DNA from 3 places in the Nocardioides sp. NBC_00368 genome. Region 2 is predicted to be linked to each of the others. Evidence: riboswitches for the same ligand, from Rfam matches in the RefSeq annotation. Region 2 holds a riboswitch; each other region holds the start of a gene.

Region 1 (10,020 bases), 2.8 Mb from region 2:
TCCGACTCCGATTTCACCCCGCTGGTGCACTACCTGCGCGAGAAGGGCCGCGCGGTCTACGGCTACGGCCGGGAGAAGACCCCGGCGCCGTTCAAGAGCGCCTGCACCCGGTTCACCGTGGTCGAGAAGCTCGGCGGCTCCGAGGAGGAGACCGACGCCGACTCCGAGGCCGGTGCCACGCCCGCCCGCAAGCCGTCCTCCTCGGCGACCACGGGACAGGTGCTGAAGCGCAACGCCCGGCTGATCCAGCTGCTGCGCAACTCCATCGCCGCGGCCGCCGACGACGACGGCTGGGCCCTGGTCGGCACGGTCGTCTCCCGCATCCGCAACCAGTCCTCCGAGGACCCGCGCAACTACGGGTACGCCACCTGGACCAAGCTCATCAAGGCGATCGACCTCTTCGAGCTCAAGGACGAGGGCACCTCGGCGATCGCGGTCAGCGACAAGCGCAACAGCAAGAAGTGACGTACGCCTACTAGGACGCGTCCGCGGTGCGGTCCTGGTCCTCTGCCTTCTTCGGCTTCGGGCGGGCGCACTTGATCCCCTTGGGCACCGACCCGTTGAGGTGCCTCAGCGCGGCCTTGAAGTCGCGGCAGCGCTCGGCGTCCTCCTCCTTGTTGGGGGGATAGCCGATCGCCGCGTTGACCTTGCCCATCTCGAGGGCGTCGGCGAGCGGGTTGATGTCGCGGGCGACGGTCCAGTACCACCGCGAGATCGGCGCGCTGTGGTCCAGCGAGCGGGCCAGCTCGGGGCGACGACGCAGGTCGATCCCGAAGTAGGCGCCGGCGTCGGTGTAGTTGGCCTCGCCGGTCAGCTGGATGTAGCCGCGGCCGGCGTACTTCCGCTTGTCGTGGGGGCCCTTGGCGTCGTGGTGGAAGGAGCTCTCGTTGGCGAGCGTGGTGAGGTAGGCCGCCTGCCGGTAGGGGGTCGTGATCCGGGCGTCGGACATGGCGCGGTTGAGGGTCGGCAGCCCGGTCTCGACGGTCTTCTTGTTCCCGACCTTGTCGCCGAACATGGCAACCAGATCGGCGTACGTGACCGAGGCCCGAGCCGGGGCCGCGACTGCCGTCGTGGCCGGGCAGAGGGAGAGAAGGGTGGCCGAGATCAAGGTTGCGACAAGGCCGAGAATCCTGTGGCGCATGGGGACAGAGTGACTCCTCGACGGCGATCCCGCAAGCAGGGCCGACCCGGCATAAGATGACCCCCGAATCAAGCAGAGCCTCAATCAACACACGCCGTGGTGGGGGAAGCCGGTCGAATCCCGGCGCTGACCCGCAACCGTAGGCCCGGGACATCGAGGGTCCTGAGCGAGCCGGAGCACCTGCCGACGGACGCGTACTGACCTGACGCTGTCGTGGAAAGCAGCGGGTCGGCCCTTGGCCTTCCCGACGAACAGCGCGGAAGGAACCATGAAGAAGACCGTCCTCGGTGGCATCGCCGCCGCCCTCGCCCTCACCTCGCTCGCCGGCTGCGGCGAGAAGGCCGTCGAGGAGGGGGAGAAGCCCACCTACGACGCGAAGGTGTCGACCTCCGTGGCCGACTGGCTCGTCGCCCAGGCGCCGAAGGGTGTGGCCCGCAACGCGCAGTACGGCACCGACGACTTCGGGCTCAGCGCCGACATCGGGATCGCGCTGGCCGAGGTCGGTGGCTACGACGAGGAGATCGCCACGATCGCCGCGGCCGTGATGACGAACAAGAAGGCCTACACCTCGCCCGGGTTCGGCACCGTGACCTCGGCCGGGGCCACCGCGAAGGCGCTCGTCCTCCAGCAGAACATCGATGCCTCCGACCCCGGTCTGCTGAAGCAGCTCGAGGGCACCGTCGCCGAGAACGGCCGCATCGCCGACGAGCTCGACCCCAAGAACAAGGAGGCGGCCGACTACTCCAACACCATCGGGCAGTCGTACGCGGTCTGGGCGCTGAGCAACGCGGAGAGCAAGGAGGCCACGGCCGCCGCGGAGTTCCTGGCCGGGCAGCAGTGCGAGGAGGGCTGGTTCCGGGTCACCTTCACGGCTGACCCCGCGGCCGCCGACCAGACCTGCGACGGTGACCCGAAGGCGGCTCCGGACGCCGACGCCACCGCGTTCGCGCTGATCGCGCTGTCCTCGGTCGCCTCTCCCGAGGCCGAGAAGGCCGTCGAGGCGGGCGTCGAGTGGCTGAAGGAGACCCAGGCCGAGGACGGTTCGTTCAAGGCGGCGACCGGCAACGTCGCCAACTCCAACACCACCGGCCTGGCCGGGTGGGCGTTCGGCCGCGCCGGTGAGACCGATGCTGCCGAGAAGGCCGCGACCTGGGTCTCCGAGCACGTCGTGACCTGCGGTGACGACGTCGGCGCGGTGGCCTACGACGACGCCGCCCTGACCGAGGGCAACACCAAGGGGCTGGCCAAGGAGTCCGAGGGGATGTACCGCCTCGCGGCCGCGCAGGCGCTGCCGTCCCTCGTCTTCCTGCCCAAGGACGCGACCACGAAGAGCGCGTGCTGAGCCTACGGTCCGCGATGGTGGCCCTGGCGATCCTCGCCGGGGCCACCGCACCCGTCCTCACCCCGGCTCCAGCTTCTGCCGCGGAGGCGTGCGACGACGTCACCGTCGTCGTCGAGCCCAACGCCCTGGGCGGCGACCCCGAGATCGCCTGCGTCCGGCCCGAGGAGGGCGACACCGGTGCCGACCTCTTCGAGAAGGCGGGGCATCCGCTCACCTACGTGACCTCGATGCCCAGCGTCGTCTGCCGGGTCGACGGCCGGCCGAAGACCGCCGGCTGCGCCCAGATGCCGCCCGCCGACGCCTACTGGTCGCTGTGGGTCACCGACGAATCCGGGGCCTGGAGCTACGCCTCCAGAAATGTTACCGAAATCAGCGTGACCTCCGGGCAGGGTGTTGCGTTCACGTGGATAGACGACGATGTCGTTACCGCTCCGGCGACGGAACTTGGGGATGCTGTGGGGGCGCCCTCAAGCCCGTCGCCGGAGTTATCTCCGGAGGACTCGCCCTCCGAGCCCCGGCAGCTGCCCGGCTGGGTCGCTCCGGCCGGGATCCTCGCCCTCTTCTCCGTCGCCGGTGTCGTGTGGTGGCGTCGGCGATGAGCACTGTGCTTCGTGAGGCAGCGGTCGCGCGCCTGCCCCGTGATCTGCACCCCGTGGCCTGGTGGGTGTGGGCGATCGGCCTGGCTGCGTACGCCTCCTTCACCACCAACCCGCTGCTGCTCCTGCTGCTGGTGGGGGTGGTCTCGGTCGTGGTCGCGGCCCGCCGCGGGGAGCAGCCGTGGGCGAAGGCGTTCCGGCTCTACGTCGGCCTCGCCCTGTTCATCGTCGCCACCCGGGTGCTCTTCCGGGTGCTCCTGGGTGCCGTGCCGGGTCACGTGCTCATCGACCTGCCCGAGATCCCGCTTCCCGAATGGGTGCTGGGGATCCGGCTGCTCGGGCCGCTCACCCGCGAGGCGCTGCTGGCCGGCCTCTACGACGGCATGCGGCTCGGCGTGATCGTGATCTGCGTCGGTGCGGCCAACGCGCTGGCCAACCCGAAACGACTGCTGCGGTCGCTGCCGCCGGCGCTCTACGAGATCGGGACCGCGGTCGTCGTCGCGGTGACCGTGCTGCCGCAGCTGGCCGAGTCGGTGCAGCGGGTCCGCGCCGCACAGCGGCTACGGGCAGGGGCGACCGGGAGGGTCAAGCGGCTGCGCCGCTTCCTGGTCCCGGTGCTCGAGGACGCGCTGGAGCGGTCGATGGCGCTCGCGGCCGGCATGGACACGCGCGGCTACGGACGTACGGCCGGGGTCCCGGTCGCCACCAGGCGGGTCACCTCGGTGCTCATGCTGGTCTCGCTCGTCGGGCTCTGTGCCGGCGTCTACGCGGTGCTGGACGGGACCACGCCGGGCTGGCTGGCGACCAGCATGCTGGTGCTCGGCGTCGGGGCCGCGGCCATCGGGCTGAGGTTGGCCGGTCGCCGGGTCTCACGAACCGTCTACCGGCCGGACCGGTGGCGCTGGCCGGAGATCGTGGTGGCGCTGAGCGGTGTGCTGGTCGCGGTCGTGGGCTGGTGGGTCGCGCGGTCGCAGGTCCCGGTGGCCTTCCCCGGGGTGAGCACCGCGCCCGGGGTCACGCTGACGGCCATGTCAGGAGTGCTGGTCGGGCTGGTTCCAGCGGTCGCCGCGCCGATTCCGGCATCACTCGTCGAGGAGGAGACCGCCGCATGATCGAGCTGCGAGGGATCACGTTCACCCCGCCCGACTCCTCCGAGCACGTGCTCAAGGACGTCGATCTCACCATCGAGGAGGGCGAGCTGCTGCTCGTCTCCGGCCCGACCGGCTCCGGGAAGTCGACCCTGCTCGGCGTCATCGCCGGCCTGGTGCCCCGCTTCTCCGGCGGCACGCTGGAGGGTGACCTGCTGCTGGACGGCGCCTCGATCATCCGTACGCCGCCGCGCGAGCGCGCCGGGATCATCGGCTACGTCGGGCAGGACCCGGTGGCCGGCTTCGTCACCGACACCGTCGAGGAGGAGCTGGCCTACGGGATGGAGCAGCTCGGCCTCCCGCCGGCGACCATGCGGCGCCGGGTCGAGGAGACCCTCGACCTGCTCGGCATCGCCGAGCTGCGGCAGCGGTCGCTGCGTACGCTCTCGGGCGGGCAGCAGCAGCGCGTCGCGATCGGCTCGGTGCTCACCACCCACCCGCGGGTGGTCGTGCTCGACGAGCCCACCTCCGCCCTCGACCCCACCGCCGCCGAGGACGTGCTGGCCACCATCACCCGGCTCGTGCACGACCTCGGCACCTCCGTGGTCCTCGCCGAGCACCGCCTCGAGCGCGTCGTGCCCTTCGCCGACCGGATCGCGCTCCTCGTCGGTGACGGCTCCGTCGCCGTCGGCGACCCCGCCGACATCCTCGAGGACTCGCCCGTCGTGCCGCCGCTCGTCGAGCTCGGCCGCGAGCTCAGTTGGTCGCCGCTGCCGCTCACGGTGCGGGATGCGAGGCGGCGGGCGAGGGTTGTGGGATACCCGGTCGACCGGGGATCCCTCGGCTTGACGGGCACTGAAACACCCGACAAGTCCACGAAGTGCCTGTCCAGTTCCGGCCTCACCGTCACCCGAGGGCGTACGCCGGTCCTGCACGACGTCTCGATCGACCTGCCCCAGGGGAGGGTGACGGCGCTGATGGGACGCAACGGCTCGGGCAAGTCGACGCTGCTGTGGACGCTGCAGGGCACCCAGAAGCGCCTGACCGGGTCGGTGGAGGTCGCCGGCAAGGATCCGGCGACCCTCGACCCCGAATCGCGACGCACGCTGGTCGGGCTGCTGCCGCAGACCGCGGCGGATCTGCTCTACCTGGAGACCGTGGCCGAGGAGTGCGACGCCGGCGGGCCACGGACGCGGGAGATCCTGGACAGCCTCGTCCCGGGCATCCCCGACGACCAGCACCCGCGTGACCTCTCCGAGGGTCAGCGCCTCGCCCTGGCGCTGGCGCTGATCCTGAGCGCCGACCCGCCGGTCGTGCTCCTCGACGAGCCCACCCGCGGCATCGACTACGCCGCCAAGCACGCCCTGTCCGAGATCCTCCGCGACCTCACCGGCGCGGGCAAGGCGATCCTGGTCGCGACCCACGACGTCGAGTTCGTCGCCGAGGCCGCCGACGACGTCGTGGTGCTCGCCGACGGCGAGGTGGTCTCCGCCGGCGACGTACGCAGCGTCACCGCCGAGTCGCCCGCCTTCGCGCCCCAGGTGAGCAAGGTCTTCGGCCCGGGCTGGCTGAACGTGCGCGAGATCGTCGACGCGGTGGGGAAGCGATGATCAGGTTCTCGCCCCGCACGGCCCTCCTGCTCATGATCATCTCCGTCGCCGGGCTGATGATGTTCGCCTGGCCGCTGCTGCTCCACGGCTACGAGCGGGTGCAGCCGCCGTTCATCTTCCTCGCGCTGCTGCCGCTGATGCTCGTCGTGCTGCTCAGCGAGCTCGCCGCGGGCGGGATCGACACCCGGATGATCGCGATCCTCGGTGTGCTCAGTGCGATCGAGGCCGTCCTGCGTGCCGTCTCCTCCGGCACCGGCGGGGTCGAGCTGGTCTTCTTCATGCTCATCCTCGGTGGCCGCGTCTTCGGGCCCGCCTTCGGCTTCGTGCTCGGCTGCACGAGCCTGTTCGTCGCCGCGCTCGTCACCGCGGGCGTCGGGCCGTGGCTGCCCTACCAGATGCTCGGGGCCGCCTGGGTGGCGATGGGAGCCGGGCTCCTGCCACGCGCGATCGGTCGTCGCGAGATCGGGCTGCTGGCGGCGTACGGGATCGTCGCCTCCTACGCCTACGGGCTCCTCCTCAACCTGCAGGGGTGGCCGCTGCTGACCGGGGTCACGGTTCCCGGCGGGAGCGGCAACCTCTCCTACGAGCCCGGTGCCGCGCTCGCCGAGAACCTGGCGACGTTCCTGCGCTACACCCTGGTCACCTCGACCAGCAGTTGGGACACCGTGCGAGCCGTCACCACCGCCGTCGCGATCGCCCTCCTCGGCCCCGCCGTCCTCGCCACCCTCCGCCGAGCCGCTCGCCGGGCGATGATCGCCCCCGCCGAGGCGTCACCCCGGTCGGTCGAGTAGCCGCTCCCGTCGGCCGAGATCTGGCCGGCGCCGCACGTGTAACACGTCGTTCGTAGGACTATCCGGTCGTTCCGATAGGGCGAGTAGTCCTACGAACGACGTGTTACAGCTCGCCGCAGCCGCACAAACTGACGCCTCGGCCGACCGGAGTGACGTCTCGGCGCGGGTCAGACCCGCTGGTGCTCGGCGACGCGAGCGAGGAAGCCGAGCAGCAACTGGTGGACGCGGTCGGGCTGCTCCATCTGCACGAAGTGGGTGCCGTCGAGCTCGACGAAGGTGCCGTTCTTCAGCCCGGCGGCGACCCGGGACATGTGGCGCGCGCCGGCGACGAGATCCCGGGTGCCCGCGACCAGCACGACCGGCACCTTGATCCGGCGCGGCGATACCGAGCGGCGCTGGGAGGTGCGCAGGGCGAGGTGGAAGTACCACTCGACCGGCGTGGTCAGGAACTCGGCCAGCGCGGCCGCGGCGAGCTCGGGGTCGGGGACCTTGCCGATCAGGCCGGCTTTCGAGAACACCTCGATCGCCCGCGGGCCGAGCTCGAGCCGGGTGGCCACGGGAGTGATCAGGGAGCCGGTGCGGCGCAGCACCTTGGCGGCGGTGCGGGTCACGATCGCGGCCGCCGGTGCGGGCAGCGGCAACGGGCCCAGCATCGACTTGAAGGTGTCGCCGGGCACCCCGGCGACACCGAAGATGCCGGAGACCCGCTCGGGGTGGTCAGCGGCGAGCTCGAACGCGGTGTTGACGCCGATCGACCAGCCCATCACCACCGGTCGCGAGAGCGCGAAGGCGTCCATCACCGAGAGCGCGTCCTCGGCGAAGTGCCTCGATGTCGTCTGCTCCAGGTCCTTCGGCCTCGCCGAGCCGGAGGTGCCGCGGTGCTGCCAGGACACGACGCGTACGCCGCACGAGGTGTGCAGCAACGCCGGCCAGTTCCACGGGCTGGTGCCGAGACCGTTGCACAGCAGCACCGTCGGTCCGTCGATCACACCCTCGGGGTCGTTGGTCCAGGCCCGGATCAGGGTGCCGTCGTCGGAGAGCACGTCACGGAACGTGACCGTCGACTCGGCCATCGCCCGCGGGATTCTCATGCGGTCATTCTCTCCGATGCGAGCAGCTGGAGATAGTGCTGGACGTCTTCACGCTCCGCGCGCCGTAGCAGGAGCGCCTCCTCGGCCGCCTTGGCGTTGTGCCGGGCGACGATCTGAGAGGCCACCGGCCAAGCCAGCAGCAGCTGGATCGGTCGGAGGAACGGGCCCACCATTCGCCCCGCGGTGCGTGCGGCGAAGAGTGCGGCCATCTGGGCAACGGCGGTGGTGTGCGCTGGGGCGGTGATGGTCGACAACGGAGCAACTCCAGAGACAGGCGGGACCGGGCGGAGGGAGGGGGAGTTGTCACCAAACTGTAGTGACCTGAACATTCGGAGTCGGTGACGAACCGATGTCGCTTGTGTGAAACACCCCACTACAACGTGCGACGAGCTACGTACGTCACGCCGGCGTCGACTCCGCCGGCACGTGATGGTCGGGCTTGCCGGTGCGCGTCGCTCCGGCGGAGGCGACCACGACGCAGGCGATGGCCAGCCACTGCAGCACGGACAGACCCTCGTGGAGGACCAGGATCGCGGCCAGCGCACCGGCCGCCGGCTCCAGCGACATCAGGATCGCGTAGAGCCCCGGCTTGATCGAGCGCAGGGCGACGAGATCGAGGGAGTAGGGGATCACCGAGGACATCAGGCCCACCATCAGCCCTACCAGCCACACATGCGGAGACCCCAGCCCGTCGGCGTACGCCATCGCCGCAGGCGTCAGCGCCACCGCCGCGACGGTGGAGGCCAGAGCGAGCCCGTCGAGCCCCTCCCAGCGCGCGCCGGTCGCCTTCGACAGCACGATGTACGCAGCCCAGCAGGCGCCCGCGAGCAGCGCGAACAGCACGCCCACGATCGAGATCCGCCCGGGTTCGACACCGAGCAGGACGACCCCGGCCGCCGCCAGCGCCACCCAGACCAGGTCACGCGCCCGCCGCGAGGTGACCAGCGCGATCGTGAGCGGACCGATGAACTCGATGGTGACCGCGATCCCGATCGGGAGGCGGGCGAAGGACTGGTAGATCGCCCAGTTCATCATCCCGAGCGAGGCCCCGAAGGCGACCACGACCAGCCAGTCGCGCCGCGACAGGCCGCGGACCCGCGGGCGGGTGATCGCCAGCAGGATCAGCGCGGAGAGCGACAGCCGCAGCCACACCATGGCCGTCGGGGTGACCTCGTCGAAGAGCGACTTCGCGAACGTCGCGCCGACCTGCACCGACGCGATCCCGATCAGAACCAGAACGACCGGGTGGGCAAGCCTCGCCCGGAGAGAGGAAGCGTGCACCACCCGGTCAGTCTAGGGTCATGTGAAGATCGGCTACTGAGCCGAGTCCGTCTGCGAGATGTTGGACAGGTTGGCGGCCTTGTTGGCGGCCTCCGCGAGCCGTTCGGAGCCGCGCGGGGGATCGTGCGGGACCATCGGGTGCTCGATGTGGTCCTGCTCGTAGATCTCCGGCGGGATCGGCGTCGGCACGGTGGCGATGATCCGCGACCCGTCGGGCCGTACGCCGCCGTGCACCTCCTCGTCGAGGTGCTTCCCGATCCGCGGCCCCTGGTCGGCGAGCGGCACGACGACCGGCGATCCCTTCGAGACCACGAACTCCTCCCCGCGGACGCTGACCGGGATGTCGAACTCCTCGCCCGGGGTGTCCACGACGGTGAAGACGATCTGGTCGGTGGACACCGCGACCTGCATCCGGGTCGAGTGCCACTGGACCCGGAAGATCAACGAGCCCCACTCGGCCGGCAGCCGCGGGTCGAAGGAGAGCCTGCCGTCGTAGTCGCGCATCCCACCGAAGCCGAACGCGAGCCCGCCCCACACGCCGCCGGTGGAGGCGATGTGCATGCCGTCGACGGTGTTGCCGTGCATGTTGTGCAGGTCGACGTAGAGCGCGTCGTAGAAGTAGCGCAGCGCGTCGTCCTGGTAGCCCACCTCCGCGGCCACGATCGACTGCACGACCGCCGACAGCGTCGAGTCACCGGTGGTGATCGGGTCGTAGTACTCGAAGTCGGCCCGCTTCTCCTCAGGGGTGAACCGGTTGCCCTGCTGGAAGAGGGCGAGCACCACGTCGGTCTGCTTGAGCACCTGGAACCGGTAGATCACCAGCGGGTGGTAGTGCAGCAGCAGGGGACGTACCTCGTCGGGGGTGTTGGGCAGGTCCCACACCTCGCGGTCGAGGAAGTTGTCGTCCTGCGGGTGGATCCCCAGGCCCTCGTCGTAGGGGATGTGCATGGCGGCAGCGCAGCGACCCCACTCCTCGACCTCGTCGGGGGAGACGTCGAGCCGGCCCATGACCTGGGCGTACTCGCGCGGATACTCCGTCCGGAGCATCTCGATGGTCTCGACGGCCTTCTCCAGGTTGTA
Region 2 (10,020 bases):
GATGGCGGGCAGCTTGGCGGGGTCCATGGAGGAGATCCGGTCGTACTCCTCCATCAGCGACTCCAGCCGCGCGATGTCGCCGTAGGACTCCGCGCGGGCCATCGGCGGCACCAGGTGGTCGACGATCGTGGCGTGCGCGCGACGCTTGGCCTGGGCGCCCTCGCCGGGGTCGTTGACCAGGAACGGGTAGATCAGCGGCATGTTGCCGATGGCCGCATCCGGGCCGCATGACGCCGACAGCGCTGCGTTCTTGCCCGGCAGCCACTCCATCGAGCCGTGCTTGCCGAGGTGGACGACGGCGTCGGCACCGAAGCCGTGCTCGAGCCAGCGGTAGGCGCCCAGGTAGTGGTGCGAGGGCGGCAGGTCGGGGTCGTGGTAGATCGCGACCGGGTTCTCGCCGAACCCGCGCGGCGGCTGGATCAGGATGACGATGTTGCCGGCCTGAAGCGTGGCCAGCACCAGCTCGTTGTTGTCGTTGACGAAGAGCTCGCCCGGCGTCGGCCCCCAGGTCTCGACCATCTGCTCGCGCAGCTCAGCGGGGAGATCCGCGGTCCACTCGTCGTAGTCGGCCTTGGAGATCCGGACGTGGGCGTCGGTGAGCTGGGCGTTGGTCAGCCACTCCTCGTCCTGGCCGCCGGCGGCGATCAGCGCGTGGATCAGCGCGTCACCGGCTGCGGTGTCGCCCTCCTCCGCGGCGACGGAGTCGAGGATGCGTACGACCTCGTTGTCGGTCCCCAGGTCGTAGCCCTCCTCGCGGAGCCGGCGCAGCATCCGGATCGCGGAGACCGGGGTGTCCAGGCCGACCGCGTTGCCGATGCGGGCGTGCTTGGTGGGGTAGGCGGAGAGGACGAGCGCGAGACGCTTCTCGGGGTTGGGTGTGTGGCGGAGCCGGGCGTGGTTGACCGCGATCCGGGCCACCCGCGCGGCCCGCTCGGGGTCGGCGACGTAGTGGGGGAGACCCTGCTCGTCGAGCTCCTTGAACGAGAACGGGGCGGTGATGATCCGGCCGTCGAACTCGGGGATCGCGATCTGGTTGGCCGAGTCGAGCGGCGTCACGCCGTCGTCGGAGGCCTCCCACTCCGCGCGCGAGCTGGTCAGGCAGAGGCCTTGGAGCACCGGGATGTCCAGCGCCGCCATCCGCTCCACGTCCCAGGCCTCGTCCTCGCCACCGGCGGAGGCGGACGCGGGCACGGACCCGCCCGCCGCGAGCACGGTCACGATGAGCGCGTCGAGGGTGCCGAGCGCCTCGTAGAGGTCGTCGGGCGCCGAGCGCAGCGACCCCGCGAAGACGGGTACGCCGGTGGCGGCCCCGGTCGCGTCGATGGCGTCGGCCAGCGCGTGCGCGAACGCGGTGTTGCCGCTGGTCTCGTGGGCGCGGTAGTAGAGGATGCCGATCCGGGGGAGGGTGTCGTTGGCGGGCGCAGGGCGCTCCGCGAACCCCCAGGCCGGCACCTCCGCCGGCGGCTCGAACCCGAACCCGGTCAGCAGGACCGTGTCGGAGAGGAACGCGTGCAGCTGAGCGAGGTTGGCCGGCCCACCCTCGGCGAGGTAGCGGTGGGCCTCCGCGGCTACGCCCATCGGCACCGTGGAGTGCTCCATCAGCTCGGCGCTCGGCTGCTGCTCGCCGCCGAGGACCACCACCGGGGTGCCGCGCTCCTTGACGGCGCTCAGGCCGTCCCACAGGTCGGTGGGGGAGCCGAGCAGCCGGAAGACCACCAGGTCGGCCTCGGCGACCACGGCCTCGAGGTCCGTCGCCCGCGACGGGTTCGCCCAGGCGTAGTCGGCTCCGCTGGCACGGGCCGAGAGCAGGTCGGTGTCCGAGGTGGACAGAAGGGCGATGCGTACGCGTGCAGGGTCGGCCATGCCGGGGTCCTCCTAGGGGTTCTCGCCCCGTCGATCGGTCGGATAGCCCGTGGCCAGTGTCTGGCTGTGTCCGTGCCCAGAAGCTGTACGGACGTCACAGTGGCGGAACCGCCCCGGACTCTCACCGGGTTCCTGCGCCACGAGCGTGCTCGCAGCCTACCCCGCCTGACGCGCCAGCCAGGCCTCGCGGGTGATCTCGTACTCGACCTCGCCGTCGGCATGTCCGAGGAGCGGCTCCTCCCAGTCCTGCTGGAAGCCACGCACGAAGCTCATCCCGACCGAGACCATCGTCGCGCGGGAAGCCTCGTTGACGGCCATCGTCTGCGCGATCACCCGGTCGATGCCGAGGTCCTCGAACCCGTGCCGGAGCAGCTCGAGCGAGCCCTCCTTCGCGTAGCCCTGCCGCCAGTTCCGCTGGGGGAGCCGGTAGCCGAGCTCGGCCGCATCGGTGCGCGGCGGGTTGTCGGGCAGCTCGAACATGTAGAGCCCGACGGCCTCACCCGCCGCCGAATACCCGACCCACTTGCCCAGCGCATCCGTCTCCCGCGCCGAGCGGAGCCACTTGTGCATCCGCTCCTCGGTCTCCGCCGGCGTCAGCGCACGGGTGAACAGGAAGCGCAGCACCTCCGGATCCGAGTTGAGGTCGACCAGGAAGGGCAGGTGCTCCTCGCTCAGCGGGACCAGTTCGAGGCGCTCGGTGCGCAGGCGGGCTTGCGGCATGGGCGAGACGTTAGCCAGGACGTACGCCGCTGGCACCTGGTTTCTCGGCCGCGCCGAGGTGGTGCAGCGCCCGGCGGGCGGCGTGGTAGCCGCACATGCCGTGGACGCCGGCCCCCGGCGGGGTGGCCGCGGAGCAGAGGAACATCCCCGAGATGCCGGTGTCATAGGCCGCGAGGGTGGGGCGGACGACGAGCTGACGCAGGGTGTTGGCGCCGGTGGAGATGTCGCCACCGACGTAGTTGAGGTTGTACGTCGCGTAGTCGGCCGGCGTGGTCACGTGCGTGGCCACGACCTGCTCGCCGAAGCCCGGGGCGAAGCGCTCGATCTGGGCCAGCACCGCGGCGGTGGCGTCGCCCTCGTAGGCGTGCGGGACCTGGGCGTAGGCCCAGACCGGGTTGAGGTCTGCTGCCGAGCGGGACGGGTCGGCGACGTACTGCTGGCCGAGCAGCACGAACGGGCGCTCCGGCATCCGGCCGGCCGCGATCTCCCGCTCGCTCGCCGTCACCTCCTCGATCGTGCCGCCCAGGTGGACGGTCCCGGCGCGGCCGATCTCCGGGTCACGCCAGGGGATCGGGCCACGGACGGCGAGATCGACCTTGTACGCCGAGGGCCCGTGCTGCCATCGCCGCATCGCCCGGCGCTGCCGTCGGGGAAGGGCCTCGCCGACGATGTCGGCGAAGCCTCCCGGGCTGGTGTCGAACAGGGTGGCGTCGGCGTCGGGCAGGTCGGCGAGGCTGCGGACGGTGGTGCCGGTGACGATGTTGCCGCCCAGATCCTCCAGCAGCCCCGCCATCGCGAGGGTGATCGCCTGCGAGCCGCCTTCGGCGACCGGCCATCCGTGCCGGTGGCCACTGACGATGAGCATGGTGCCCACGGCGGCCGTGCCGGGGCTGCCCAGGGGACGGAACGCATGTCCGGCGCACCCGGCGAAGAGCGCCTTCGCCCGCTCCTCGTGGAACGCCCGGGCGAGCACGGTCGCCGGCGGAGCGGCCCGCAGGCCGAAGCCTGCCATCCGGAACGGGTGCCGCGGCGGGCGCAGGATCGGGCCGAGGATGTGGTCGGTGATGGCGTCGAAGCCGCGTACGACCGGGCCGAACACCTGCTGCCAACGCTGCTCGTCAGCACCCAGCCCCGCGGCGGTCTCCTCGACGGAGCGATGCAGCAGCGCGGCCTCGCCCCCGTCGAGCGGATGGGCGAGCTCGACCTCGGGGTAGCGCCAGCGCAGCCCGTATCTGTCCAGCTCCAGCTCGCGCAGGAGCGGTGAGGCCACCCCGAGCGGGTGGATCGCCGAGCAGATGTCGTGCCGCAGCCCGGGGACGGTCAGCTCGGCGGTGCGGGTGCCCCCACCGACGGTCTCCGCGGCCTCGAGGACGGTGACCCTCACGCCGTGCTGCGCGAGCACGATCGCGGCCGCGAGGCCGTTGGGTCCGGCGCCGACGACGGTCGCGGTGATGGTCATGCCCGCCAAGCTATTCGTTCAGCACCCGGTTGGCGACGGCAAACGCGGTGTTGGCGGCGGGTACGCCGACGTAGATCGAGGTCTGCAGGAGCACCTCGACGATCTCCTCGCGGGTCAGCCCGTTGGTGAGCGCGGCGCGGAGGTGGAACTCGAGCTCCTCGAAGTGGCGCCCCGCGACCAGGGCGGTGAGGACGCCGATCGAGCGGTCCCGGCGGGCGAGCCCGGGGCGGGTCCAGATCGTGCCCCAGGCATAGCGGGTGATCAGGTCCTGGTAGTCGCGGTTGACGTCGGTGATCGCGGCGGTGGCCCGGTCGACGTGGGCATCGCCGAGCACCTGGCGGCGTACGTTCATCCCGGCCGCATAGGCCGGGTCGGCCGCGGTCACGTGGGCGGTGATCAGGCTGGAGACGGCGTGCGGCGCCTCGGCGGGGGCGAGGTGGCCGACGGCGTCGAGGGTGACGAGCCGCCCGTTGCGCACACCGACGGCGATCTCCTCCAGCGAGGCGGGTGGGGTCGGGGCGTCGTCGACACCCCCGATCGCCAGGACCGGCGCGGCGATCTCGGCGAGCCGCCCGCGTACGTCGTACGCCGCCAGCGCCTCGCACACCAGCGCGTAGCTCTCCGCGTCGGCGTCGCGCAGCGAGTGGAGCAGGGCACCGCCCCGCGCGGGCTCGCGCTCGAGGAAGCCGGGGGAGAACCAGCGCTGGGTGGAGCCGGCGATCTGGGAGGCGGTGCCGGCGCCGCGTACGGTCGTGGCACGGTCGTTCCAGCCGTCGGGCTCGCCGATCTTGGCCCCGGTGTTGGTGAGCACCGCGGCGCTCACCCGGGTTGGTGCGTCGAGCAGCAGCTGGAGGCCGACCGCGCCGCCGACCGAGTCGCCGGCATAGGCGAACGCGCCGTGGCGCTCACCGCGGTCGGTGAGGACCCGGTCGACGCAGGCGAGCACGCCCGCGGCGAGATCGGCCATCGAGAACGCGTCGGTGGTCGGCGCGCCGTGGCCGTGGCCCGGGAGCTCCCAGCCGATGACGTGGAAGCTGTCCGCGAGCAGCTCGGCCGTGGCGGCCCAGAGCGCGGTGACCGAGGTGCCCAGGGACGGGCCGACGACCAGGACCGGCTTGCTCGGGTCTCCGGCCAGCTCGACAGGGGTGATCCTCGGCGTCATGACAGGTCCTTCCAGATTCCGGCGGGGGTGGGTGCGGGATACCCGGTCGACCGGGTACCCCTGGGGTTGACGGGCACTGAAACACCCGTCAACCCCACGAACTGCCCGTCCAGTACGTCCGGTATGCCCATCAGGCGAGATGCTTCCATGTCTCGATGGCGCGGGCGATCGCGGAGTCGATGAGCGCCCCGGTTGCGCCGAGGTAGTCGTCCAGCCCTGCGGCGGCCTCGGAACCGGCCAGGATCTCGCCACCCACGAACCCGGTCAGCGACCGCTGCTCGGCCAGCAGGTCCGCACCCGCGGCCTCGGCGGTGGCGCGCATCCGGGCCGCGTCGACGCGGAGCCCGGCGAGCAGCTCGGTGGTCTGCGAGCCGGCGACGACGCTGCGGCGGGCCAGGGTCTGCAGGGTCTCCCACTCGACGTGCCAGGCGCCGTCGGGGCGTTCGTCGACGTAGCTCGCCGCGGCGGTGTGGAGCGTCGCGGCCAGCGGGGGAGCGGCGAGGGCGTGGCGGCGGATGAGGACCGAGAGCACCGGGTTGGACTTGTGCGGCATCGTCGAGGAGCCGCCGCGCCCCTCGCCCGCCGGCTCGGCGAGCTCGCCGATCTCGGGGCGCGTGAGCAGCGTGATGTCCGTGGCGATCCGGCCCCAGGCGTCGGCCGCGGTCACCAGCGCGTCGCCGGCTGCGGTCAGCGGGGTGCGGGTGGTGTGCCAGGGCCTTCGGGGGGTGAGGCCGAGGGCGGTCGCCGTGGTCTCGGCCGCCGTGCGCGCCGCGCCGACCGGGTCGGCGAGGCCACGGAGCCGGGCCAGTCCCACGACCGCGGCCAGGGTGCCGGCCGCGCCGCCGATCTGGGCGGGTAGCGACGTCCGCGCGCGCCGGAGCGCCTCGGCGGCATCGGTCAGCCCGGAGAGCCAGGTCGCGGCCTTGAGGCCGAAGGTGACCGGCACCGCGTGCTGGGTCAGCGTGCGGCCCGACATCACCGTGGCCCGGTGCCCCCGCGCGAGACCCACCAGGGAGGCGGCCTGGGCGGCGAGCTCGTCCTCGACCCGGTCGAGCACATCGCGCAGGCAGAGCACGAGCGCGGTGTCGACCACGTCCTGGCTGGTCAGGCCCTTGTGGAGCCACCGGGCGGCCTCGCCCTCGAGCCGGCCGCGTAGGAGCTTCACCAGGCCGATGACCGGGTTGCCCCCAGCCTCGGCACCCTCAGCCAGCCCCGGGACGTCGGCCTCGGAGACCAGGACGGCCAGTGGCGTACGCGCTTCCTCGGGGGCTATCCCCGAGGAAGCGGTCGCGGCCAGCCAGGCCTCCTCGACCCGCACCATCGCGGCGAGATAGGCCGCCTCGGAGAAGAGGTCCCCGGCGCGCTCCTCGCCTGGCCACAGCAGCGACATTCGACTCCTCAGCCGTAGTTGAGAAAGGTGGTCTCGCGGTCGCCCTGCAGGTGGATGTCGAATCGCAACCCGGTTGCGTCCGCAGTGGCCACCAGCGTCGCACGCTCGTCCTCGGACAGCGACACCAGCAGGGGGTCGCCGGCGTTGGCGGGGTGCTCGGGCAGGTAGACCCGGGTCTGCAGCTTGTCGAGCAGACCACGGGCGAAGACGGTGAGCGCGAAGAACGGTGCCCTGCCCTCCGCGGCGGCACCCGGAAGCACCGTCGAGAAGGTGTAGTGGCCGTTCAGGTCCGTGTCGGCGCGGCCCCAGCCGGTGAAGGTCCAGCCGTCGCGGTGCAGCGACCCCTCGGCCTGCGGGACGTTGCCCTCGGCGTCGGTCTGCCAGATCTCGAGGAGCGCGTCGGGGATCGGGTTGCCGGCGCCGTCGTAGACCCAGCCGTGCAGCCGGATCGAGCCCGGGCTGCTCGGCGGGACCAGGTCGGCGTCGCCCTCGTAGGGGAGGGCGTAGCCGAAGAACGGGCCGATCGTCTGGCCGGGCGTGGGGATGGTGCTCACAGGTCGCCCTCCTCGGGCTCGGTCCAGGTGCGGCTCGGGCCGGTCAGGACGATGTCCCAGCTGTAGCCCATCGAGTACTCGGGGGTGGAGAGGTCGTGGTCGTACCTCGCCACGAGCGCGTCCCGGTCCTTCTGCGAGGTGATCGACTGGTAGATCGGGTCGAGCGCGAAGAGCGGGTCGCTGGGGAAGTACATCTGCGTGATCAGCCGCTGCGTGAAGGCGCGGCCGAAGAGCGAGAAGTGGATGTGCGCCGGACGCCAGGCGTTGATGTGGTTGCCCCACGGGTATGGGCCGGGCTTGATCGTCTGGAACCGGTAGCGCCCCTCGGAGTCGGTGATGCAGCGGCCGACGCCGGTGAAGTTGGGGTCGAGCGGCGCCGGGTGCTGCTCGTGCTTGTGGATGTAGCGGCCGGCGGAGTTGGCCTGCCAGATCTCGACCAGCTGGTTCCGTACGGGGCGGCCCTCGCCGTCCAGGACGCGGCCGCTGACCGTGATCCGCTCGCCGATCGGCTCGTTGCTTCCGGCGATGGTCAGATCGGCCTCGAGCGGGTCCACGTCGGTGTGCCCGAAGCACGGGGCCCACAGCTCGATGGTCTCGGGGTCGGCGTGGCGCGGGTCCTTGGTGGGGTGGCGCAGGATGCTGGACCGGTAGGGCGGGTAGTCCAGCAGCGGCTGACGGCTGGGCTCACCTTCTCGGGCGCGGCCCTCGGAGTCCGCCTCGATCTTGGCGATCTCGGCCGAGAGGTCCGCCTGGGTCTCGACGGGTGGTTTCTTGGTGGGCGCTGTCACCTTCCGAACGCTAGGTGCGAGAGGCGTACGATGAAAGCGTGAACTTCCGCTGAGCGAAAGAAGGCATCGAATGGCAGGTGGCAGCGGAGGCCGCACGGTCGCCTCGCGCGTCCTCGGCCTCATCGGCGCCTTCGACGCGTCCCACCGCCGGCTCACGCTGAGCGAGCTCGCGGCCCGCGCGGAGGTCTCGCTCCCGACCGCCCACCGCCTCGTCGCCGAGCTGGTCGAGTGGGGTGCCCTGGTGCGGGACGAGGACGGGACCTACGCGGTCGGCCGGCGGCTGTGGGACGCCGGCCTGCTCGCCCCCGTCGCCACCGACCTGCGCTCGGTCGCGGCGCCGTTCCTCCACGACCTCTACGGGGCGACGCTGGAGACGGTCCACCTGGCCGTGCGCGAGGACGACCACGTCCTCTATCTCGAGACGCTGCGCGGCACCCGTAACGTACCCATCGTCTCCTCCGTCGGCTCGCGCCTGCCGATGTACTCCACCGGCGTCGGCAAGGTGCTCCTGGCCCACGCGCCCGAGGACGTACGCAACCGGGTGCTGTCCGCCCCGCTCAAGCCGTTCACCCGGCACACCATCACCACGCCCGGCCTGCTGCGCCGCCAGCTCGACCGGGTGCTCACCGAGGGCTATGCCACCACCGCCGAGGAGATGACTCTCGGTGCCTGCTCGGTCGCGGTCCCGATCACCACCTCGTCCGGAGTCGTCGGCTCCCTCGGCATCGTCGTCTCCGACCTCCGCCGCAACCGCCTCCGCCTCGTCTCCGCCCTCAAGGTCGCCGCCCAGGGCGTCTCCCGCGCCCTCCCGTAGCCGCCTCGCCGAATCTGCACTTGTGGCGGGCCGAGACTGCAGTTTTGGGCGACGAAAGTAGACACTCGTCGCCCACAACTCACTTCTCGGCCGCCATAACCACCTTCTCGGCGGGTGGGGTACCTTGCGCTGGTGACGATCCAGACGCCGAACGAAGACGTACGCCGCGCCGCCGCCGAGCGGCTGGGCGCCCTGGCCACACCTCCCGGTGCCCTTGGCCGCCTGGGCGAGCTGGCGGTCTGGGTGGCCGCGTGCCAGGGAGAGGTGCCGCCGCGACCGGTCGACAACGTACGCCTGGTGATCTTCGCCGGCGACCACGGCGTCGCCCAGCACGGCGTCTCCGCGTTCCCACCGGCGATCACCGGCGCGATGGTGCGTACGTTCCTGGGCGGCCGGGCCGGGGTCAGCGCGCTCGCCAAGGCGCACGGTGTCCAGGTCCGGGTGCTCGACCTCGGTGTCGACGAGGGGTTCGAGGACCTCGACGTCGCGACCCGGGAGACGCTGACCGCGCACAAGATCCGGCGGGGGAGCGGCGCGATCCATCTCGAGGACGCGCTGACCGCCGAGGAGACCAGCGCCGCGCTGGAGGCCGGCGCCGCCGTCGCCCGCGAGGAGATCGCGGCCGGTGCGCAGCTGCTGATCAGCGGTGACATGGGCATCGGCAACACCACCCCCGCCGCGGCGATGGTCGCGGCCGGGCTCGGCCTGCCCGCGAGCGAGGTCACCGGTCGCGGCACCGGCATCGACGACGAGGCGCTGCGCACCAAGACCGACGTCATCACCGCGGCCCTCACGCGTGCCGGCGAGCGCGCCGCGGATCCCATCCAGACCCTCGCCGCCCTCGGCAGCGCCGACCTCGCCGCGACCACCGGTTACCTCCTCGAGGCCGCCCGTCAGGGCGTCCCGGTCCTCCTCGACGGCCTGATGAGCGTCGCCTGCGCCCTCACCGCCGACCGGATCGAGCCCGGCGCCGCCGCCTGGTTCGCCGCCGGCCACCGCTCCACCGAGCCCGCCCAGTCGATGGCCCTGGAGAAGCTCGGCCTGGTGCCGCTGCTCGACCTCGACCTGCGGCTCGGCGAGGGCTCCGGCGCCGTCGCCGCGGTGCCGGTCGTACGCAGCGCCGTCGCCCTGCTCCGCGACGTGGCCCTGCTCTCCGAGCTCGCTCCGGGAGAGCCTGCCTGATGCTCGTGCGGGACGCCTGGCGTCTCGCGGTCGGCACCCTGACCGCGATGCCCGTGCCTCCTCCCGAGCTCGTCGACCGCCGACGCGC
Region 3 (10,020 bases), 170 kb from region 2:
CGCCGGTGAGATCGACATCATGGAGAACGTCGGCTACGAGCCCCACCTCGTCCATGGCACCCTGCACGGCCCGGGCTACTCCGGCGGCAACGGCATCACCGGGCAGTACATGCACCCGCAGGGCTGGTCCTTCGCCGACACCTTCCACACCTTCGCCATCGACTGGCGGCCCGGCTCGATCACCTGGTCCGTCGACGGGGTCGCCTACCAGACCTTCACCACGGCCAGCACCGGGGCCAACCCCTGGGTCTTCGACCAGCCGTTCTTCTTCATCCTCAACGTCGCGGTCGGCGGCAACTGGCCCGGCAACCCCGACGGCACGACCCAGTTCCCGCAGCGCATGGTCGTGGACTACGTACGCGTCTACGACTCCCAGCTCTAGGCGGTGACCGGGCCGAGGAAGCGGATGACGACGCCCTCGTCGTGGTGCACCCGGGCGCGGACTCCGTAGACCTCGGCGATGAGCGACTCGGTCAGCACCTCGGCGGGCGGGCCTCCGGCCACGACGCGGCCCTCGGCGAGCACGAAGACCTGGTCGCAGTAGGCGGCGGCGAGGTTGAGGTCGTGCAGGGCGACGAGGCAGGTCGTGGGCATCCGGCGGACCAGTGCGAGCAGCGCCAGCTGGTGACGTACGTCGAGGTGGTTCGTCGGCTCGTCCAGGAGCAGGATGTCCGGCTCCTGGGCGAGCGCCCGGGCGATCTGCGTACGCTGCCGCTCGCCGCCCGACAGGGTCGAGAAGCGCTGCTCGAGGCGGTCGGCGATCCCAGCATGGGCGGCGGCCTCCTCGATGACGGCGCGGTCCTGGGCGCTGTCGGGCGCCCAGGCCGGGCGGTGCGGGATCCGGCCGAGGGCGACGACGTCGCGTACGCGGAGGTCCTGGCTGGTCGCGGGCTCCTGCTCGACGACGGCGAGCCGGCGCGCGAGGCGGCGCCGGGACATGCCGCCGAGCGGGCTGCCGTCGAGCAGGACGTCGCCCGAGTCCGGCGGCCGGAGCCCGGCCAGGATCCGGATCAGCGAGGACTTCCCGGACCCGTTGGGCCCGAGCAGGCCGACGGTGGCGCCGTCCTCGACCTGGAGGGACACGTCGTCGACGACGAGTCGGCCGCGGGGAGCCCAGCTGACCCGGCCGGCCTCGAGCGCGGTCATCGCCGCGCCCTCATCAGCACCAGCGCGAAGGCCGGCACCCCGACCAGCGCGGTCGCCACCCCGACGGGGAGCTCTTCGGGGTCGATCACGGTCCGGGCCGCGGTGTCGACCCAGATCAGGAAGATCGCGCCGAGCAGCGCGGTGGCCGGGAGCAGCAGCCGGTGCCCGACCCCGACCAGGGCGCGGGCCAGGTGGGGGAGGACCAGCCCGACGAATCCGATCGCGCCCGAGGTCGCGACGATGACGGCCGTCATCAGCGCCGTCAGCACCAGCAGCACCGCCCGGATGCGCGCGACGTCGACGCCGAGCGAGGCCGCCGCGTCGTTGCCGAACGCGAACGCGTCCAGCCAGCCGGCGCCGACGACGCAGCAGAGCAGCCCGCCGAGCACGATCACCCCGCACACGAGTACGTCGGTCCAGCTGGCCGAGGAGAGCGACCCGAGCAGCCAGAACAGCACCCCGCGGGTCTGCTCGGCATCGGCTGCGGTGAACACGATGAACGAGGTGAGCGCCGAGAAGAGCTGGGTCGCCGCGATGCCGGCCAGGATGAGCCGGTCGGTGGTGCCGCCGGCGAGCGAGGCGAGCAGCAGCACCAGGGCGAACGAGGCGAGCGCACCGGCGAACGCCCCGGTGGAGAGCCCGATCGCGCCCGAGCCGACGCCGAGGACGACGATCGAGACCGCGCCGGTGGAGGCACCCGAGGAGATGCCGAGCACGAACGGGTCGGCGAGCGGGTTGCGCAGCAGCGACTGCAGGATGATCCCGCAGATGGCGAGACCCGCACCGCAGATCCCCGCGAGCAACGTACGCGGCAGCCGCAGGTCCCACACGATGCTCTGCTGCAGCAGCGTCAGCTCGGAGGACCCGAGCCCGGCCCGGTCGGCCACGACGCCGTAGACGTCGGCGATGCTCAGGTCGGAGGGGCCGACGGTGATGGCGCCCGCCACCGAGGCGACCACCACCAGGGGAGCCAGGGCCAGCAGGACGCCGGCGCGGGGGACGCGGCGCGCCGACATCAGCGGAGGCCGAGGGCGGCCAGCTGGTCGGCGACGTTCTCGACCGCGTAGACGGTGCGGATCGAGGGGTTGAGCTCGGCGCCGGAGACCGTCACGAAGCGGTCGTTGCGGACCGCGTCCATCCGGGCGGTGACCGGGTTGCTCTTCAGGTAGTCGATCTTGGCGCGGGCCGTCTCGGCGGTCTGGCTCTTGCGGGTCAGGTCGCCGAGGACGATGACGTCGGGGTTGCGCTCGGCGACGGTCTCCCAGTTGATCTGCGGCCACTCGTCGGTGGTGTCGTCGAAGACGTTCTCCACACCGAGGGTGCGGCCGATGATGCCGGGGCCGCCGCAGCAGCCGGCCAGGTAGGGCGACTCGGAGTTCGCGAACCAGTACATCGCGCTCACCTCGCCGGCGGGTGCCTTCGTCCGGGCGGCCTCCAGCCGCTGCGACAGGTCGGCGACCAGCTTCTCGCCGCGGTCGGGGACGCCGAAGATCCGCGCCAGGTCGGTGATCTCCTGGAAGATCGTCTCGATCTCGAGAGGGTCGAGACGGGTGCCGTCGTCGTCGCCCTCGTTGTCCTTGACGCACTCGGCGGGGGAGAGGTAGGAGCCGACGCCCAGCTTCTCCAGGTCCTCCGGCGTGGTCACCCCACCCTCGCCCAGGGTGCTGATGAAGGAGGCGGTGACGAAGTCGGGCTCGGCCTCCAGTACGCGCTCGTAGGAGGGCCAGTCGTCAGCGAGCCGGGGGACGCGCTCGTTGTCCTCGGCGAGCGAGTCGAGCACCGGGTCGGTCCACACCGCGGTGCCGGCCATCCGGTCGGCGAGGCCGAGCGAGAGCAGGATCTCGGTGGAACCCTGGTTGAGCGAGACCGCCCGCTCGGGTGGCGCCTCGAGGGTGATCTCGCGACCGCAGTTGGTCAGCGTGAACGGGAAGCCGGCAGCGTCGCCGGCGTCGGCCGCCGCCTGCTGCGCGCCGGAGGGCTGGCCGGCTCCGCAGCCGACCAGTGCGGCGCCGAGCACCAGCACGGCGCTCGCGGCGACCGTTCGGATCAGGGTCGGTCGGATGGTGCGAGACAGGTGCACGTCGGTCCTCGAGCGGGTCGCGGGCTGGTGCGCGTCGCCCGTGCTGACCGGCAGCGGTCTGCTGCAGGGCCAGCAGGTCTTCGGACTCGGGATCGACCGGCGCGAGACGCCTTCCCAGACCCGAGGGCCCAGTGGCACAGTGTCCCGTCCGTCACCCACACCGCTGCGCGTCAGTCCCGGACTCTCACCGGGTTCCCGTGCCGGGACTACGTCCCGAGCGGCTGGCCCGAAGACCGTAGCAGGCGCGCCCGCCCGCCGCCGTGACGCCCTCAGCCCTCGCGATGGGCGCTGAGCCCGTCCTGCCCGGGCGCAACCGAGTCGTGGAGCTTGATCGTGTGGTCGTACTGCTCCTCGACCATCGGCCGGTAGGCGATCCGCGGCTCCGTCATCACGCCCTCGAGACGTACGCTCAGGTCGGCCTCGATCCGTGCCATGACCTCGGCGTCGACGAGGTCGGCGTCGGTGATCAGGTGCGGACGCAGCGGGTCCATCCCGGTGTACCAGAACGTGCCGTGCAGCAGCGGCCACAGGACGTCCTCGATGTGGCCGCTGATCCCGCGCGGGCCCAGGGTCGCGGCCCGGTCGCCGGCCGTGACGATGGTCAGGGCGCGCTTGCCGGCCAGGCCGCCCTTGCCGTACTTGAGCGGCTTGCCGGTCTCCGGATCCGGTACGTCGAAGGCGAACCCCGACTCGAAGACCCGGTCGATCCAGCCCTTGAGGATGGCCGGCACCGAATACCACCACAGCGGGAACTGCACGACCAGCAGATCTGCCTCCCGCAGGCGGTCCTGGTGGTGGCGTACGTCGGCCTCGCCCCGTTCCACCAGAAGTGGATTGAAACCTTCTCGATAGAGGTCGATCTCGTCGACGGTCCAGCCGGTCGCGACGAGAGCGTTCCGGCCCGCCTCCTGCAACCGTCCGTTGAGGGACGACGCGTGCGGATGTGCCCATACCCAGAGTGCGTGCATGGGTCTCTGAACGCGGTCTGACGCGGCAGGATTCCCGCCTGGATGTGGGTGGGCGTCGTGCCGGTCTGACCACAAAGTCCGAACCTCGCTCAAATTAGCGGCCGAAGAGTGTTGACGTATGTGATTGCCATCACTAGCGTAAACCAGGCTTGAAACCTTTCAATTCGAGGAGCTGCCCATGCCGGACACACCCGCCGCACTGGAGCTGCGGGACGTGGCCAAGTCGTTCGGCCCCGTACGCGCCCTCCGGTCTGGAAGCCTCCGGGTCGAGGCCGGATCCATCCACGCGCTCGTGGGGGAGAACGGAGCCGGGAAGTCGACCCTGGTCAAGATCGTCGCCGGGCTCTACCGCCGCGACGCCGGCGACTATCTGCTCTCCGGGGAGCAGGTCGACTTCCGCAACACCGCCGAGGCCAAGCAGGCCGGCGTCGCGGTCATCTACCAGGAGCCGACCCTCTTCCCCGACCTCTCGGTCACCGAGAACATCTTCATGGGACGCCAGCCGACCAACCGCTGGGGCAGGATCGACCGTGCCGCTATGCGCACCGAGGTCATCGAGCTCTTCGCCCGGCTCGGCGTGCCGATCGAGCCCGACCGCCCGACCGAGGGTCTCTCGATCGCCGACCAGCAGCTGATCGAGATCGCCAAGGCGCTCTCGCTCGACGCCAAGGTCCTGATCATGGACGAGCCGACCGCGGCCCTGTCGGGCAACGAGGTCGAGCGACTGATGACCGTGGCGCGCACGCTGCGCGACCAGGGCTGCGCCGTCGTGTTCATCTCGCACCGCTTCGACGAGGTGTTCGCGCTGTGCGACACCATCACGGTGATGCGCGACGGCGCCTACATCTCCACCGACCCGATCGCCGCGGTCACCGAGGACGAGATCGTCCAGCGACTGGTCGGGCGCGAGGTCTCCGACCTCTACCCGAAGCTCGAGGCCACCGTCGGCAAGCCCCTGCTCGAGGTCAGCGGCCTCACCCGCACCGGCCTGTTCCAGGACATCAGCCTCACCGTCCGCGAAGGTGAGATCGTCGGCCTGGCCGGCCTCGTCGGTGCCGGGCGCAGCGAGGTCGCCCAGGCGATCTTCGGCGTCGACCCCTACGAGAGCGGTGAGGTGACCCTCGACGGGCGGCCGGTCCCGCCGGGTGACCCGCGACGCGCGATCGAGATGGGACTGGCCTTCGTCCCCGAGGACCGCCGCCAGCACGGCCTCGTCCTGGACGCACCGATCTCGCGCAACATCACGCTTCCGACGAGCGGCCGGCTCGCCCGCACCGGGCTGATCAGCACCGGCATCGAGAACCGCTCGGCCGCCGACTGGGCCGCCCGGCTCGAGGTCAAGGCCGCGACCCTCGACACCCTCGCCGGCACCCTCTCGGGCGGCAACCAGCAGAAGGTCGTCCTGGCCAAGTGGCTCTCCACCCAGCCGAAGGTGCTGATCATCGACGAGCCCACCCGAGGCATCGACGTCGGCACCAAGTCCGAGGTGCACCGACTGCTCTCCACGCTCGCGCAGGAGGGCCTCGGGATCCTGATGATCTCCTCCGAGCTCCCCGAGGTGCTCGGGATGGCCGACCGCGTGATCGTCCTCAGCGAGGGTCACCAGACGGCCGAGCTGAGCCGCGAGGAGGCGACCCCCGAGGCCGTCATGCGCGCGGCGACGGCCCACCACTCCACCACCCTGAACGTCAGCGAGGCATCATGACCACCACGCTCGACGCGCCTGCCCCGGCCGCGCCGCAGCCACGCCACAGAGCAGCCAGCCGGCTGACCTGGCTCCTGAAGCAGCGCGAGACCGGCATCGCCGTCGCCTTCATCCTGCTGCTCGTGGTGACCACGGCGGTGAACCCCAACTTCCTGTTCAGCACCGACGGCTGGCGCGACCTCACCCTGACCCCGGCGATCCTCGTCTGCCTGGCGATCGGCCAGGCGATGGTGATCGTCACCCGCAACGTGGACCTCAGCGTCGGGTCGACCCTCGGGCTGACGGCGTACCTCGCCGGTCGGCTCTTCCTCGACACCGGGCTCCCGGTGATCCTCGTCGTGCTGATCGCAGTCGCCGCGGGCGCCGTGCTCGGTCTGGTCAACGGGGTGCTGGTCGCCTTCGCGAAGGTGCCGGCGCTGGTGATCACCCTCGGCACCCTCTACGTCTACCGCGGGATCATGCTCGAGTGGGCCGGCAGCGACCGGATCAACGCCTCCGACATCCCGCCCGGGCTGCTCGACTTCGGAACCGGATCGTTCCTGTTCATCCCCAACCTGGCGTGGATCTCGTTCGCGCTGCTGGCCGTGGCCATCTATCTGATGCGCTCCACCCGCGTCGGCCGCGAGTTCTACGCGATCGGCTCCGACCCCGATGCCGCCACGCTCTACGGGCTGCGCGACAAGCGCCGGGTCCTGCAGGCGTTCGCCACCTCGGGTGCGCTCGCGGGCCTCGCCGGGATCCTGTACGTCTCCCGCTACGGCACCATCAGCTCCGGTGTCGGCCTGGGCATCGAGCTCGAGGCCGTCGGCGCCGCCGTCGTCGGTGGCGTGGCCATCTTCGGCGGCAGCGGCACCGTGCTCGGGGCGGCTCTGGGGGCGTACCTCCTCACCACCATCAACCGGGCGCTCCCGGTCCTGGGCATCCCCGACTTCTGGCAGCAGGCCGTCGTCGGCGCGCTGATCATCGGCGCGATCGTCCTGGACCGCTACTTCGCCCGCCGTCAGCACGACAAGCTCCTCGCAGAGAGGGAAGAAGCATGACCAGCCTGCTCTCCGAGAAGGCGCCCGCCCGGACGTACGCCGCGCACGCCAAGCCGTGGTGGCAGCGCACCCTGATGACCAGGGACACGGCGATCATCGCCCTGCTCGTGGTCGTGTGGACGTACGCCTCGATCGCGATCCTCAACTTCTCCGACCCGATCACGGTCTACTTCCTGGTGCTCGACATCGCGCCGATCCTGCTGATCGCGCTGCCGATGACCCTGATCATCATCACCGGCGAGATCGACCTGTCGGTGGCGAGCGTCGTCGGGCTCTCCAGCGTCCTGTTCGGGGTGCTGCACCGTGAAGGCCTCCCGATGGTGGCCGCGATGGTGCTCGCGCTGCTCGCCTGCGCGGTCGCGGGAGCGCTCAACGGCGTGCTCGTCACCCGCTACGGGCTGCCGTCGCTGGCCGTCACGATCGGCACCATGGCGCTCTTCCGCGGGATCGCGGTCGGCGCGCTCGGCACCACCGCGATCACCGACTGGCCCGACGCCTGGGGCGATGTCGTACAGGCTCGGATCGGCGACTCCCAGATCCCGCTGATGACGGTTCCGCTGGTCGTCCTGATCGTGCTCTTCGCGGTCGTCCTGCACTTCACGCCGTTCGGTCGGGGCATCTTCGCCGCGGGTCTCAGCAAGGATGCGGCCCGCTTCTCGGGTGTCAACGTCGACCGTACGAAGCTGATCCTGTTCACGCTCAGCGGCCTGATCTCGGGGCTGGCCGGCATCTACTTCACGCTGCGCTACGGCAGTGCGCGGGGTGACAACGCCACCGGCATGGAGCTGCAGGTCATCGCGGCGGTGCTGCTCGGCGGGGTGTCCATCTTCGGCGGCCGCGGCGCGATCCCCGGGGTGATCGCCGGCGTCGTCCTGATCGGGACCATCGGCAGCGCGCTGCGCCTCGACGGACTCAGCGCCAACCTCATCCAGATCATCACCGGCGTACTCCTCATCGCAGCGGTCATCGCGGCCAGCGTCCTCGGCTGGACCGGTCGCATCGTCGGCACCTATCGGCTGCCCAAAGAACGGGTAGAGCAGAGCTCGGACAAACCATCCTCGAAGAACTCAAAGAAATCGGAGTGAGAGACATGACCAGCAAGTTCCGACGCGCCGGCAGTGCCGTCGCCATCGTTGCGGCCCTCGGCCTCACCCTGTCCGCCTGCGGTGGCGGGAGCGGCAGCGGCAGCGATGGAGAGGGTGGCGGCGACACCAGCAGCATCACCTTCATCCCGAAGAACCTCGGCAACCCCTACTTCGACGCCTCCGACGCGGGCGGCCAGAAGGCAGCCGACGAGATCGGCACGAAGTGGTCGCAGGTCGGCCCGACCGAGGCGACCCCCGACTCCCAGGTCAGCTTCATCAACACCGCGACGCAGCAGCGTGCCGGCGCGCTCGTCGTCTCGGCCAACGACCCGACCGCCATCGGCGACGCCCTCGACGAGGCCCGCAACGCCGGCACCAAGGTCGTCACGATGGACTCCGACACCGAGCCGCAGTTCCGCGACGTCTTCGTCAGCCAGGCCGACGCCGCCGGCATCGCCAAGAGCCAGGTCGACCTGATCGCCGAGCAGATCGGCGGCAAGGGCGAGATCGCGATCCTCTCCGCGGCGGCCAACGCCACCAACCAGAACGAGTGGATCAAGCTGATGGAGGAGGAGCTGGCCGCGAACCACCCCGACATCAAGCTCGTCGACACCGTCTACGGCAACGACGACGACCAGACCTCCTTCGACAAGACCGCCGGCCTGCTGCAGTCCCACCCGAACCTCAAGGGCATCATCAGCCCGACCACGGTCGGCATCGCCGCGGCCGCGCGCTACCTGTCCGACTCGCAGTACAAGGGCAAGGTCGCGCTGACCGGTCTCGGCACCCCGAACCAGATGCGGGAGTACGTCAAGGACGGCACCGTGAAGTCCTTCGCGCTGTGGGACCCCGAGCAGCTCGGCTACCTGGCCGCGTACACCGCCGAGGCTCTCGCCTCCGGTGACATCGAGGGCAAGGAGGGCGACACCTTCGAGGCCGGTGACCTGGGTGAGTACACCGTCGGTGCCGACGGCGTCGTCGTCCTCGGTGAGCCGACGGTCTTCGAGGAGTCGAACATCGACGACTTCGACTTCTGAGCCTGCGAGCCCCGTTCCGGTGAGCTTGCTCGCCGGAACGACGGGCGGGTCGAGATCTACGCCTCCTCGGCGCCCATCCCCGTGTAACACGCTGTTCGTAGGACTACTCGCCCTATCAGAACGACCGGGTAGACCTACGAACGACGTGTTACACGAGTCCGCCGCCGAGCTGTGTGAGCAGCTCGGCGGCGTTCGTCATGCAGCGCTCGGGGTCCGGCTCGAGGTCGGTCAGCGCGCGGACCGTGGTGGCTCCGGCCTGCTCGGCCTCAGCGGAGGAGAGGGTGGTGCGGCCGCACAGGACGGCGGCGGGGATGCCGCGCCTCGCCGCCGCCTCGAGTACGCCGAGCGGGGCCTTGCCGGACAGGGTCTGGTGGTCGAACGAACCCTCGCCGGTGACCACCAGGTCGGCGCCGACCAGGGCCTCGTGGAAGCCGACCAGGTCGAGGAGGAGGTGGACGCCCCGCTCGACCCGGCCGCCCAGCACCGCGAGCGCGGCGAACCCGACGCCCCCGGCCGCGCCTGCACCAGGGGTGTCGGCCGGTGCGGCGCGGTCGAGAGCGTCGGAGACGAGGGAGGCGTACGTCGTCAGCGACGCCTCGAGGATGGCCTGTTCTTCAGGGCCGGCGCCCTTCTGCGCGGAGAAGGTGGCGACCGCGCCGCGGGGGCCGAGGAGCGGGTTGTCGACGTCGCAGGCGACCACGATCTCCGTCTCCCGCAGGCGTGGGTCGAGGCCGTCGAGGTCGACGCATGCCAGGTCCTGGAGAGCCGCGCCACCTTCCGCGAGCTCGGCCCCGGAGGCGTCGAGGAGGCGTACGCCGAGGGCGCGGAGCATCCCCGCGCCGCCGTCGTTGCTGGCACTGCCGCCCAGACCGATGACGACCGTGCGGCCGCCGCCGTCGACGGCGGCGAGCATGGCCTCACCCAGCCCACGGGAGGAGGCGGTGAGCGGGGCCAGCCGG

The links. A riboswitch is a leader RNA that binds a small molecule or an ion and turns the genes downstream of it on or off. The one in region 2 is predicted to bind cobalamin.
Region 1: linked by a shared signal. The riboswitch ahead of OG984_RS12215 (prenyltransferase/squalene oxidase repeat-containing protein) and the one ahead of OG984_RS28390 (cobaltochelatase subunit CobN) in region 2 are both predicted to bind cobalamin.
Region 3: linked by a shared signal. The riboswitch ahead of OG984_RS29255 (ABC transporter substrate-binding protein) and the one ahead of OG984_RS28390 (cobaltochelatase subunit CobN) in region 2 are both predicted to bind cobalamin.

Annotation. Positions count from the first base shown of each region.
Region 1 covers NZ_CP107970.1:2,562,199-2,572,218, reverse strand. The annotation lists gene OG984_RS12225 (NYN domain-containing protein) at 1-465, shown strand, start outside; gene OG984_RS12220 (glycoside hydrolase family 19 protein) at 476-1,141, opposite strand; cobalamin riboswitch at 1,222-1,343, shown strand; gene OG984_RS12215 (prenyltransferase/squalene oxidase repeat-containing protein) at 1,410-2,483, shown strand; gene OG984_RS12210 (hypothetical protein) at 2,477-3,082, shown strand; gene OG984_RS12205 (energy-coupling factor transporter transmembrane component T) at 3,079-4,191, shown strand; gene OG984_RS12200 (ABC transporter ATP-binding protein) at 4,188-5,777, shown strand; gene OG984_RS12195 (ECF transporter S component) at 5,774-6,568, shown strand; gene OG984_RS12190 (alpha/beta fold hydrolase) at 6,736-7,659, opposite strand; gene OG984_RS12185 (hypothetical protein) at 7,656-7,913, opposite strand; gene OG984_RS12180 (EamA family transporter) at 8,059-8,940, opposite strand; gene OG984_RS12175 (glycoside hydrolase family 65 protein) at 8,974-10,020, opposite strand, start outside.
Region 2 covers NZ_CP107970.1:5,941,138-5,951,157, forward strand. The annotation lists gene OG984_RS28390 (cobaltochelatase subunit CobN) at 1-1,863, opposite strand, end outside; cobalamin riboswitch at 1,898-2,020, opposite strand; gene OG984_RS28395 (GNAT family N-acetyltransferase) at 2,020-2,583, opposite strand; gene OG984_RS28400 (phytoene desaturase family protein) at 2,594-4,042, opposite strand; gene pcaDC (bifunctional 3-oxoadipate enol-lactonase/4-carboxymuconolactone decarboxylase PcaDC) at 4,053-5,204, opposite strand; gene OG984_RS28410 (lyase family protein) at 5,335-6,594, opposite strand; gene pcaG (protocatechuate 3,4-dioxygenase subunit alpha) at 6,603-7,148, opposite strand; gene pcaH (protocatechuate 3,4-dioxygenase subunit beta) at 7,145-7,936, opposite strand; gene OG984_RS28425 (IclR family transcriptional regulator) at 8,007-8,750, shown strand; gene cobT (nicotinate-nucleotide--dimethylbenzimidazole phosphoribosyltransferase) at 8,883-9,932, shown strand; gene OG984_RS28435 (adenosylcobinamide-GDP ribazoletransferase) at 9,932-10,020, shown strand, end outside.
Region 3 covers NZ_CP107970.1:6,114,304-6,124,323, forward strand. The annotation lists gene OG984_RS29240 (glycoside hydrolase family 16 protein) at 1-382, shown strand, start outside; gene OG984_RS29245 (ABC transporter ATP-binding protein) at 379-1,146, opposite strand; gene OG984_RS29250 (FecCD family ABC transporter permease) at 1,143-2,162, opposite strand; gene OG984_RS29255 (ABC transporter substrate-binding protein) at 2,162-3,226, opposite strand; cobalamin riboswitch at 3,281-3,467, opposite strand; gene OG984_RS29260 (NAD(P)H-dependent oxidoreductase) at 3,496-4,194, opposite strand; gene OG984_RS29265 (sugar ABC transporter ATP-binding protein) at 4,373-5,899, shown strand; gene OG984_RS29270 (ABC transporter permease) at 5,896-6,939, shown strand; gene OG984_RS29275 (ABC transporter permease) at 6,936-8,024, shown strand; gene rhaS (rhamnose ABC transporter substrate-binding protein) at 8,030-9,061, shown strand; gene OG984_RS29285 (glycerate kinase) at 9,210-10,020, opposite strand, start outside.